2 regions of the Streptomyces sp. NPDC059832 genome follow, and region 2 is predicted to be linked to the other one. Evidence: riboswitches for the same ligand, from Rfam matches in the RefSeq annotation. Region 2 holds a riboswitch; the other holds the start of a gene.
What was found. Region 2 has a riboswitch for glycine ahead of gcvT (glycine cleavage system aminomethyltransferase GcvT). Riboswitches for the same ligand answer to the same signal wherever they lie in the genome.
Positions count from the first base shown of each region.

Region 1: it holds a riboswitch for glycine, as region 2 does, so the genes downstream of both, gcvP (aminomethyl-transferring glycine dehydrogenase) here and gcvT (glycine cleavage system aminomethyltransferase GcvT) in region 2, are expected to answer to the same signal.

Region 1 covers NZ_JBHWIY010000039.1:58,996-64,029, reverse strand. Annotated here, with positions in the region: gene ACFV8T_RS39115 (MerR family transcriptional regulator) at 1-539, shown strand, start outside; gene ACFV8T_RS39110 (DNA polymerase IV) at 597-2,057, shown strand; gene ACFV8T_RS39105 (PRC-barrel domain-containing protein) at 1,982-2,350, opposite strand; glycine riboswitch at 2,464-2,560, shown strand; gene gcvP (aminomethyl-transferring glycine dehydrogenase) at 2,755-5,034, shown strand, end outside.
Region 2 covers NZ_JBHWIY010000025.1:17,445-22,478, forward strand. Annotated here, with positions in the region: gene gcvT (glycine cleavage system aminomethyltransferase GcvT) at 73-1,200, opposite strand; glycine riboswitch at 1,341-1,438, opposite strand; gene ACFV8T_RS32490 (AAA family ATPase) at 1,598-2,290, shown strand; gene ACFV8T_RS32495 (enhanced serine sensitivity protein SseB) at 2,361-3,131, shown strand; gene ACFV8T_RS32500 (enhanced serine sensitivity protein SseB C-terminal domain-containing protein) at 3,311-4,090, shown strand; gene ACFV8T_RS32505 (ABC transporter permease) at 4,529-5,034, shown strand, end outside.

The DNA of each region.
Region 1 (5,034 bases), on a different contig from region 2:
AACCGGTTCAACCGGCGGCGGTGGCGGGGGACGGAATGGCATCGGCCAACGACATCGGCTACCGCGGGCCGACCGCCTGCGCGGCTGCCGGGATCACCTACCGGCAGCTTGATTACTGGGCGCGTACGGGGCTGGTGGAGCCGAGCGTGCGTCCGGCGTACGGCTCCGGCACACAGCGGCTCTACAGCTTTCGGGACGTCGTCCTGCTGAAGATCGTGAAGCGCTTCCTGGACACGGGTGTGGCACTCCAGAACATCCGCACCACGGTTCAGCATCTGCGGGCCCGGGGATTCCAGGACCTTGAGCGGATGACGCTGATGAGCGACGGGGCGACGGTCTACGAGTGTTCCTCGCCCGACGAGGTCGTCAGCCTGCTCCAGGGCGGCCAGGGGGTCTTCGGCATCGCGGTGGGTGTGGTGTGGCAGGACGTGGACGCCGCCCTCTCGCAACTGCACGGCGAGCGGGTGGACACCGGCGAGACCCTCATCGGGAACAACCCCACCGATGAGCTCGCGCGGCGTCGCAATCGCGCCGGCTGACGCGGCCGACGGTTCGGGCGCGGCGATTGTCAGTGCCGTAGGGCAGCATCGATTGATGTGAGAGCCGCGCCCACCATCCTGCATCTGGACATGGATGCCTTCTACGCCTCTGCCGAGCAGGCGGCGAAGCCGAGCCTGCGCGGCAAGCCGGTCGTGGTCGGCGGACTGGGACCACGCGGAGTCGTCGCCACCGCCTCGTACGAGGCGCGACGCTTCGGGGTGCACTCGGCCATGCCCATGGCGCAGGCGCGGCGGCTGGCGCCCAACGCGGCCTATCTGGTGCCCCGCTTCCAGTTGTACCGGACGGTGAGCGACCAGGTGATGGAGCTGCTCGCGCGGCTCTCCCCGTTGGTGGAGCCCCTCAGCCTGGACGAGGCCTTCGTCGACCTGGAGGCCGGCGGGACGGCCGACGACACGGATTCCGCGCTGGAGATCGGCGAGCAGCTGCGTACGGCCATCAAGGCGGTGACCGGGCTCACCGGCTCGGTGGGGCTCGCCGGTTCCAAGATGCTGGCCAAGATCGCTTCGGAGGAGGCGAAGCCGAACGGCCTGCTGCTCATAGAACCGGGCACGGAGCGGGCGCTGCTCGCACCCATGTCGGTGCGGATTCTCCCCGGTGTCGGGCCGGCGACGGCGGACCATCTGCGCCGTGCCGGGATGACCACGGTCGACGACCTGGTCGAGGCGGGCGAGGACGAGCTCGTACGTCTGCTGGGGAAGGCGCACGGCGGCTCGCTCCACCGGATGGCGTTCGGGTACGACGACCGGCCGGTGGTCGCGGAGCGGGACGCGAAATCGGTGTCGGTCGAGGACACCTTCGACGCCGACCTGCACGACCGGGTGCGGATCAGGACGGAGGTCGAGCGACTGGCCGGCCGCTGCGTCCAGCGGCTGCGGGGCGCGGGTCGGTCCGGGCGGACGGTGGTGCTGAAGGTGCGCAGGTACGACTTCTCGACGCTCACGCGGTCCGAGACGCTGCGGGGGCCCACGGACGACCCCACAGTGGTCCGTGAGGCCGCCGCGCGGCTCCTGGAGGCAGTGGACACCACCGGAGGCGTCCGGCTCCTCGGAGTGGGCGTGACGGGGCTTGCCGACTACACGCAGGAGGACCTCTTCGCCCAGGCCGCCGGTGAGCGGGCCGCGACCGAGGATCCGGCTGCGGAGACGACGCCGTCCGGGGGCGACGGGGCCGGGCCGCCGGACGATCGCCGGGCGGAGGCCGAGGAGACCGCCGAGCAGCGCGCCGCGCGGCGCTGGCCCGCCGGACACGACGTACGCCATGACGCATACGGCCATGGCTGGGTGCAGGGCAGCGGCGTCGGCCGGGTGACCGTGCGGTTCGAGGAGCCCGAGTCGGCGCCCGGCCGGGTGCGTACGTTCCGGATCGACGACCCGGAGCTCCGGCCGGCCGATCCGCTGCCGTTGGTGCGGGACCCGGTGGACTACTCGTCCTGGCCGGCCAGTCTGCCGAAGTCCCTGTCCGGGCCGGCCCCCTCGGGCGGGGAGTCCAGACCGTAGTGCCGGTAGAGCTGGAGCTCCTGTTCCGGTGAGAGATGGCGGCCGACGCCGAAGTCGGGCGCTTCCTTGATCAGCGCGCGGTCGAAGGGGATGCGGAGCGAATCCTCCACGAATTCGCTGGGTTCCAGCGGGACGAACGCGTCCCGGCTGAAGAGTCCGGTACGTACGGCCGCCCACTCGGGCACACCGGTAGCGTCGTCGAGGTACACCTCGTCCACGGTCCCGATCTTGGTGCCCTTGCGGTCGAACGCCTTGCGGCCGATCAGGCTGCGCGGATCGATGTCGGTCTGCACGGTCCCTCCCACTGGTCGCGGCTACTCCACAAGCACTACAAAAGGGCAGATCCGGGTGGTTGGCCACTCGAGAAATCAGCCATGAACCCCGCTGGTAGGCTGGTGATGGCTGCTGACCCCGTGCGGGAGAGTCCTCCGGAGCTGATCCGAAGGCGCCGAAGGAGCAAATCCTCCCCGGAATCTCTCAGGCCCCCGTACCGCACGGACGAGGTCACTCTGGAAAGCAGGGCGGGATTCGTGCGGCCGAATGCCGGTGCGATTCCTTTCCTCACCGACGGTGAAAACCGGTATGCCGCAAGGCGTGCCGGTGAAGCTCTCAGGTTGAGATGACAGAGGGGGAGGCCGTTCGGGCACCCGCGCCGTGGTGCCCCTCGCAGGTCGTGACAGACCAGGAGGCCTCCACCATGACCCCCCGTCGCACTCCGCTCTCCCAGCTGGAGCAGGGCATTCCGTTCGAGCAGCGCCACATCGGACCCGATGCCGAGGCGCAGTCGAAGATGCTCGCCCAGGTCGGTTACGGCTCGCTGGACGAGCTCACCGCGGCCGCCGTGCCCGACGTCATCAGGAGCACGGAGGCACTCGGGCTGCCGACCGCGCGTACCGAGGCCGAGGTCCTCGCCGAGCTGCGCGCCCTCGCGGACCGCAATCAGGTGCTGGCCCCGATGATCGGACTCGGCTACTACGGCACCTTCACCCCGCCGGTGATCCTGCGCAACGTCATGGAGAACCCCGCCTGGTACACGGCCTACACGCCGTACCAGCCGGAGATCTCGCAGGGCCGCCTGGAGGCACTCCTCAACTTCCAGACGATGGTCGCCGAGCTGACCGGGCTGCCCACCTCCGGCGCCTCCTTGCTCGACGAGGGCACCGCGGCCGCCGAGGCCATGGCCCTCTCCCGGCGCGTCGGCAAGGTCAAGGACGGCGTCTTCCTCGTCGACACCGACACCCTGCCGCAGACGATCGCGGTCATCGAGACCCGCGCCGAGCCGACCGGTGTCGAGGTCGTCGTCGCCGACCTGTCCGACGGCATCCCGGCGGAGATCGCCGAGCGCGGAGTCTTCGGTGTCCTGGTGCAGTACCCGGGCGCGTCCGGGGCGGTGCGGAACATCGAACCCGTCATCGAGCAGGCCCACGAGCTGGGTGCGATCGTCACGGTCGCCGCCGATCTGCTGGCCCTGACCCTGCTCACCTCGCCCGGTGACCTGGGCGCGGACATCGCGGTCGGTACCACGCAGCGCTTCGGTGTGCCGATGGGCTTCGGCGGACCGCACGCCGGCTTCATGGCCGTACGCGAGAAGTTCGCCCGCAGCCTTCCCGGCCGTCTCGTCGGAGTCTCCGTCGACGCGGACGGCAACAAGGCCTACCGGCTGGCCCTGCAGACCCGCGAGCAGCACATCCGCCGCGAGAAGGCCACCAGCAACATCTGTACCGCCCAGGTGCTGCTCGCCGTCATGGCCGGAATGTACGCCGTCTACCACGGCCCGGACGGGCTGCGGACGATCGCCCTGCGCACCCACCGCTACGCGACGATCCTGGCCGAGGGCCTGCGCGCCTCCGGTATCGATGTCGTGACCGGCGCCCACTTCGACACCCTCACCGTGCGCGTCCCGGGGAAGGCCGCCGACATCGTCGCGGATGCCCGCGAGCGCGGGGTCAACCTGCGGCTCGTCGACGCCGACCTGGTCTCCCTCGCCTGCGACGAGACCACCACGCGTACGCAGATCGCCGCCGTCTGGGCCGCCTTCGGTGCCGACGGGGACATCGAGGAGCTGGACGCCGGCGCCGCCGACGCGCTGCCCGGGGGTCTGCTGCGCACCGACGAGATCCTCACGCACCCGGTCTTCCACCAGTACCGTTCCGAGACCGCGATGCTGCGCTACCTGCGCAAGCTCGCCGACCGCGACTACGCGCTGGACCGCGGCATGATCCCGCTCGGCTCCTGCACCATGAAGCTGAACGCGACCACCGAGATGGAGTCGATCACCTGGCCCGAGTTCGGAGCGCTGCACCCCTTCGCCCCGGCCGAGCAGGCGCAGGGTTTCCTCACCCTCATCCGTGAGCTGGAGGAGCGCCTCGCCGAGGTCACCGGGTACGACGCGGTCTCCATCCAGCCGAACGCGGGCTCGCAGGGCGAGTTCGCGGGCCTGCTGGCCGTACGGGCGTACCACCGGGCCAACGGTGACGAGCAGCGCACCGTCTGCCTCATCCCGTCCTCCGCGCACGGCACCAACGCGGCCAGCGCCGTGATGGCCGGCATGAAGGTCGTCGTGGTCAAGACCGCCGACGACGGCGAGGTCGACATGGAGGACCTCCGCGCCAAGATCGAGAAGCACCGCGACGAGCTCGCCGTGCTCATGATCACGTACCCGTCGACGCACGGCGTGTTCGAGGAGCACGTCGCCGACATCTGCGCCGAGGTGCACGACGCCGGCGGCCAGGTGTACGTCGACGGCGCCAACCTCAACGCGCTGGTGGGCCTCGCCCGGCCGGGCCGGTTCGGTGGCGACGTCTCGCACCTGAACCTGCACAAGACCTTCTGCATCCCGCACGGCGGCGGCGGCCCCGGCGTCGGCCCGGTCGGGGTGCGGGCCCACCTCGCGCCGTACCTGCCGAACCACCCGCTGCAGCCCTCGGCGGGCCCCGAGACCGGCGTCGGGCCGATCTCGGCCGCTCCGTGGGGCTCG
Region 2 (5,034 bases):
CGGGGGAGTGCTGATGAACGGTGGTCTTACGGTGTGAGACGCGACTGCGTCACTTCTTCGGGAGCGCCGACGTCACTTCTGGCGCTTGTAGAACGGCAGCGCCACGACTTCGTACGGCTCGTGGGTGCCCCGGATGTCCACTCCGACGCCTGCCGTGCCGGGCGTGGCGTGCGCGGCGTCCACGTACGCCATGGCGATCGGCTTGCCCAGGGTGGGCGACGGGGCGCCCGAGGTGACCTCGCCGATGACCTCGGCGCCGGTCCCGCCCACGGCGACGACGGAGAAGCCGGCGCGCGGCACCCGGCGGCCCTCGGCGACCAGCCCGACCAGCTTGCGCGGCGGAGCGGTCTCGGCACGCTCGGCGGCGGCCTCAAGGGCCTTGCGGCCGACGAAGTCGCCCTCCTTCTCGAACTTCACGACCCGGCCGAGACCGGCGTCGAACGGGGTCAGTGCCGTGGTCAGCTCGTGTCCGTACAGCGGCATGCCCGCCTCCAGGCGCAGCGTGTCGCGGCAGGAGAGCCCGCACGGGATCAGGCCGCGGGAGGCGCCCGCCTCGGTCAGCGCCTTCCACAGCTGCTCGGCGTGGACGGGGGCGACGAACAGCTCGAAGCCGTCCTCGCCGGTGTAGCCGGTACGGGCGATCAGCGCGGGGACCCCGGCGACCGTGCCGGGCAGCCCGGCGTAGTACTTGAGGCCGTCCAGGTCGGCATCGGTGACGGCGGCGAGGATCGCGGGGGACTCGGGACCCTGGACGGCGAGCAGCGCGTACGCGTCGCGGTCGTCGCGGACCTCGGCGTCGAAGCCCTCGGCCCGCGCGGTCAGCGCGTCCAGCACGATCTGGGCGTTGCCCGCGTTGGCGACGACCATGTACTCCGTCTCGCCGAGCCGGTAGACGATCAGGTCGTCCAGGATGCCGCCGTCCTCGGCGCAGATCATCGTGTAGCGCGCGCGGCCCACGGAGACGGTGCCGATGTTGCCGACCAGCGCGAAGTTCAGAAGCGCCACGGCCCCGGGGCCGGTGACGGTGATCTCGCCCATGTGCGAGAGGTCGAAGAGGCCGGCCTTCGTGCGCACGGCGTTGTGCTCGTCGCGCTCACTGGCGTAGCGCAGCGGCATGTCCCAGCCCGCGAAGTCGGTCATCGTGGCGCCCAGCGAGCGATGCAGGGCATCGAGGGCGGTGAGACGGGGGGCGGTGCTCATGGATATGGCTCCCAGGGCATGACGACGAGGACGATCCCTCCCCATCTGTCATCGGAACCTGAGAGGTTCGCCGAGAGCCCCGGAAGGGTTCGGCTTGCACCTTGGGTGGAGCCGCGCAGCGGCCCGCTTTTCAGATCTGCCTCATCCGCGCGGTACGGGGCCTGAGAGATTCAAGGGAGGAACTTGCTCCTTCGGCGCCCGGCACATGCAGTGACCGGAACTCTCCCGCGCGGATTCGAACGGCCTTTATGCAGTTGGCCGGGTCATCATCGCACGCATCGCGCCGGAGTGGGGCCTCGGTCCCCCACCGGAAATCAGCGGCGTGGACGGTTGTGCCGCATTACCTTTTCTTTACACTTCAGGGGCATACGTGGGGTGAGCCGACAGGGGGAGGGCGATGACGTTGCAGCGGTACGCGACGACCGCGGGGGTCGCGCACGGCGCGATGCCCGCACAGCCGGGGGCCCCGGAGAGTGAGGCGTCGGGCGCGCACGCGCCCGTCGTACGGGATCTCCGGGAGCGGTCCGGGCACAGCCCGCGCGGCCTGCGCTTCGCGGCCGGTGACGTGGTGGTGGTCTCCGGGCTGCCCGGCAGCGGCAAGTCGACGCTCATCCGGCGGGCGGTGACGACGGCGCACGCCATCGACTCCCAGGACACCCGTGACCGCTGGGCGCGGGCCGTGCCCCGCTTAGTTCCCTACGCCCTCTACCGCCCGCTCGTCCGCGCCGCCCACTACTGGGGGCTGTGGCGGGTGCTGCGTTCCGGGGAGTCCGTCGTCGTCCACGACTGCGGAACACAGGCCTGGGTGCGCGGCTGGCTGGCCCGTGGCGCGCGGCGCCGGGGCCGGGTCCTGCACCTCGTCCTGCTCGACGTCACGCCGCAGACGGCCAGGGAGGGCCAGCGCGAGCGCGGACGCGGCGTATCGGGATACGCCTTCGCCCGGCACCGCAGGGCGGTGGGCAGGCTGCTGAGGGCGATTGAGACGGGCCTGCTGCCGCCCGGCTGCGCCTCGGCGGTGCTGCTGGACCGGGAGGCGGCGGGGAGGCTCGGCCGGATCACCTTCGCGGACGGGCGGCCCGGGGCCGGGTAGCCGGGGCCGGGGCAGCTGTCGGGGCGGGCGTTAATCTTCTGCCGGAAAGCTTGGGCGAGAAGGGGAAGCAGTGGACGTTCCGGCACAGGTCCAGTCCCATCCGCAGGGCGGATGGCCGGCCAATGAGCTCGAAGAAGTGCTGATGGCCTCGGTGGGCATCCCGGAGGCGGGCGGACGGCTCGTCGAGGTGCTCGGACGCAGCCATGTCTGGGTGCCCCTGCCCAATGGCGGCGGACCCGACTCGGCGGACCTGGACCTGCCGACGTTGGAGATCGAGGGCGCTCCGTACGTCCCCGTGTTCAGCTCCGAACAGCAGTTCCTCACCTGCGTCGGTACCCATATGTCCTTCACCGTCGCGCCCGCCCGCGACTTCGCCCGCGGGCTGCCGCCGCAGCTCGGCATGGCCGTGAACCCGGGCGGCGCGGTCGGGATGCCGCTGCCGCCCCCCGCCGTGGCCGAGCTCTGCCGGGCCGGACGCACCCCGCTGGACGGGCCGGCCAGCGGCGGCAGGGTCCGGCTGTACGAACCGGACTGGAGGGAGGAGCCCGTCGACTTCCTCGCCGCGGCGGCCGGTGAGTTCGAGGAGAGCGGTGTCGTGCTCTCCGCCCGCCGGGCGCTGGCCAGCATCGAGGGCGGCGACCCCGTCCTCTTCATCGGCGTCGAGTTCTCCACCTGGGAAGGCGCGGGGCGCAATGCCCCGATGGACGCCCTCGGCCGCGCTCTGGGCCGGGTCGAGGTGCCCTGGGTGGTCAATCTCGTCCTGCTCGATGTGGCACAGGACCCGGTCGGCGACTGGATACGGGAGAAGATCCAGCCGTTCTACCAGCGGGCGGGCCAGTAGCCCCCGGCGCGGCGCCCGCGGCGGGCACCGGCGTGGAGCACCGCTTCGACCCATGGCGTCAAGTCGGTGTCAGGACCGGCGCATAAGCTGGTTTCATGGCTGGTGCCTCGGCATCATGCCGCACCCGTGTGCCCGGGAGCGGCCGGCCGACACAGTGGATCGAAGAGGGGCGGGACCAGGTGAGTGCGTCAGGCACCGCGGCGGCCGGGCAGGTCGAGCACATGCTGCGCCAAGTGACGCCCGGACGCTACGACGCGTACGAGGCGCTGCTGCAGGCCCTCGTGAACGGCCGGATCTGGATGCTCCTCTGGCACGGCCAGGCGGGCTCGCCCGACGCCCAGTACGGGAACATGGAGGTCGACGGCCTCGGCTACGCCCCCTGTGTGACCTCAGCCCAGGAGCTCTCCGCCAGCGGCTGGAACCGCGCCCATGAGCTGGTCGGCGGCCTGGACATCGCCCGCGCCCTCTTCCCCGACCGCTGGGGCATCTGGCTCAACCCGCACGCCCCGGGCGGCGGCGTCGGCATCCCCTGGCTGGACCTGCGCCGGATCGCCACCGGTCTCGACCGGATGCCCGCGGGTCCGCTCCGGCTCACCGAGCCGGCCATCGAGATCCCGCAGTTCTACGCCCTGCTCACGCAGAACGCCCACCACACCCCGGCCATCCGCTCGCTGCGCCGCGCCTGGGTGCAGCCCGCGCTCGGGGTCCCGTACCTCACCATCGGTCTCGACCTCTACGACACCAGCCCGCCCTCGGTGGACGCGGCGCGCGCGATGATGCAGCAGTCGATCTCCGCCGTCCCGGACGGGCTGCCCGTCTCCACCGTCGCGATGTCCGACGAGTACGACCCGGTCGCGATGTGGCTGCGCGCCAACGCCCGCCCGTTCTACGACCGCGAGGCGCATGCCCCGGCGGCCCCCGTCGCGGGCTACGGCTACCCGCCGCAGGGCGCGTACTGACCCTTCCGGGGCTGTTCGCCCCCCGGAGTCCGGATTGCGGGTGTGCGTGCCGGAATTCCGTAACGCGGCCATAAGTCATCAACTCCCCCGATGTCGGCGCGTGTTCATCTGCCCCGTGCCGCAACCGGCCGCCGGTGTCCGAGATTTCCGGGCTGGGCATGTCTGGTGGTGAAAGCGTCGCGAATCTGCGCTCCCGCCCCCTTCCGCCTCAACTGACCTGTGTTCGGGGGGCGTTCACTTCCGTCCGGATAACGGAACACCCAGGCCCGCATCACGGTTAGGCATCCATTCGCCTGTCGGTATGGCTACCTGTAGTGACGGCAATGAAGACTCCCGCAGCAAGGGCGTCTTGCCGCCTCTGCGTACGACTGACTGATCGCGCCGCCACAGCGGCCAGTTCGGCCCGGCCACCGCCGGTTGAGAGGGGTCCTTGCCACGATGACGGCACCACTGCACGAGCCGACCACGGAAGCGGATCCGATCGCGGCCGGCGGTCCCGCAGTCGACTCCGGGGTGAAGAAGGTCGAGGGGCGCTCCCTCAAGCAGATCGCCTGGAACCGCCTCAAGCAGGACAAGGTCGCTCTGACGGGTGGCATCGTTGTCCTCGTCCTGGTCGTGGTGGCGGTCTTCGCGCCCCTCATCGTCGGCCTGCTGGGGCATCCGCCGAACGATTTCCACCAGGACAAGCTCGACCCGCTGACCAATCTCCCCACGGGCAGCCTCGGCGGAGTGAGCGGCGACTATCTCTTCGGCGTCGAGCCCAACAAGGGGCGCGACGTCTTCAGCCGGATCGTCTACGGCGCCCGGATCTCGCTGCTCGTGGCCTTCCTGGCGGCCCTGGTCGCCGTCGCCCTCGGCACCCTCTTCGGGATCATCGCCGGATACTTCGGCGGCTGGGTGGACGCGGTGATCAGCCGGGTCATGGACGTGCTGCTGTCCTTCCC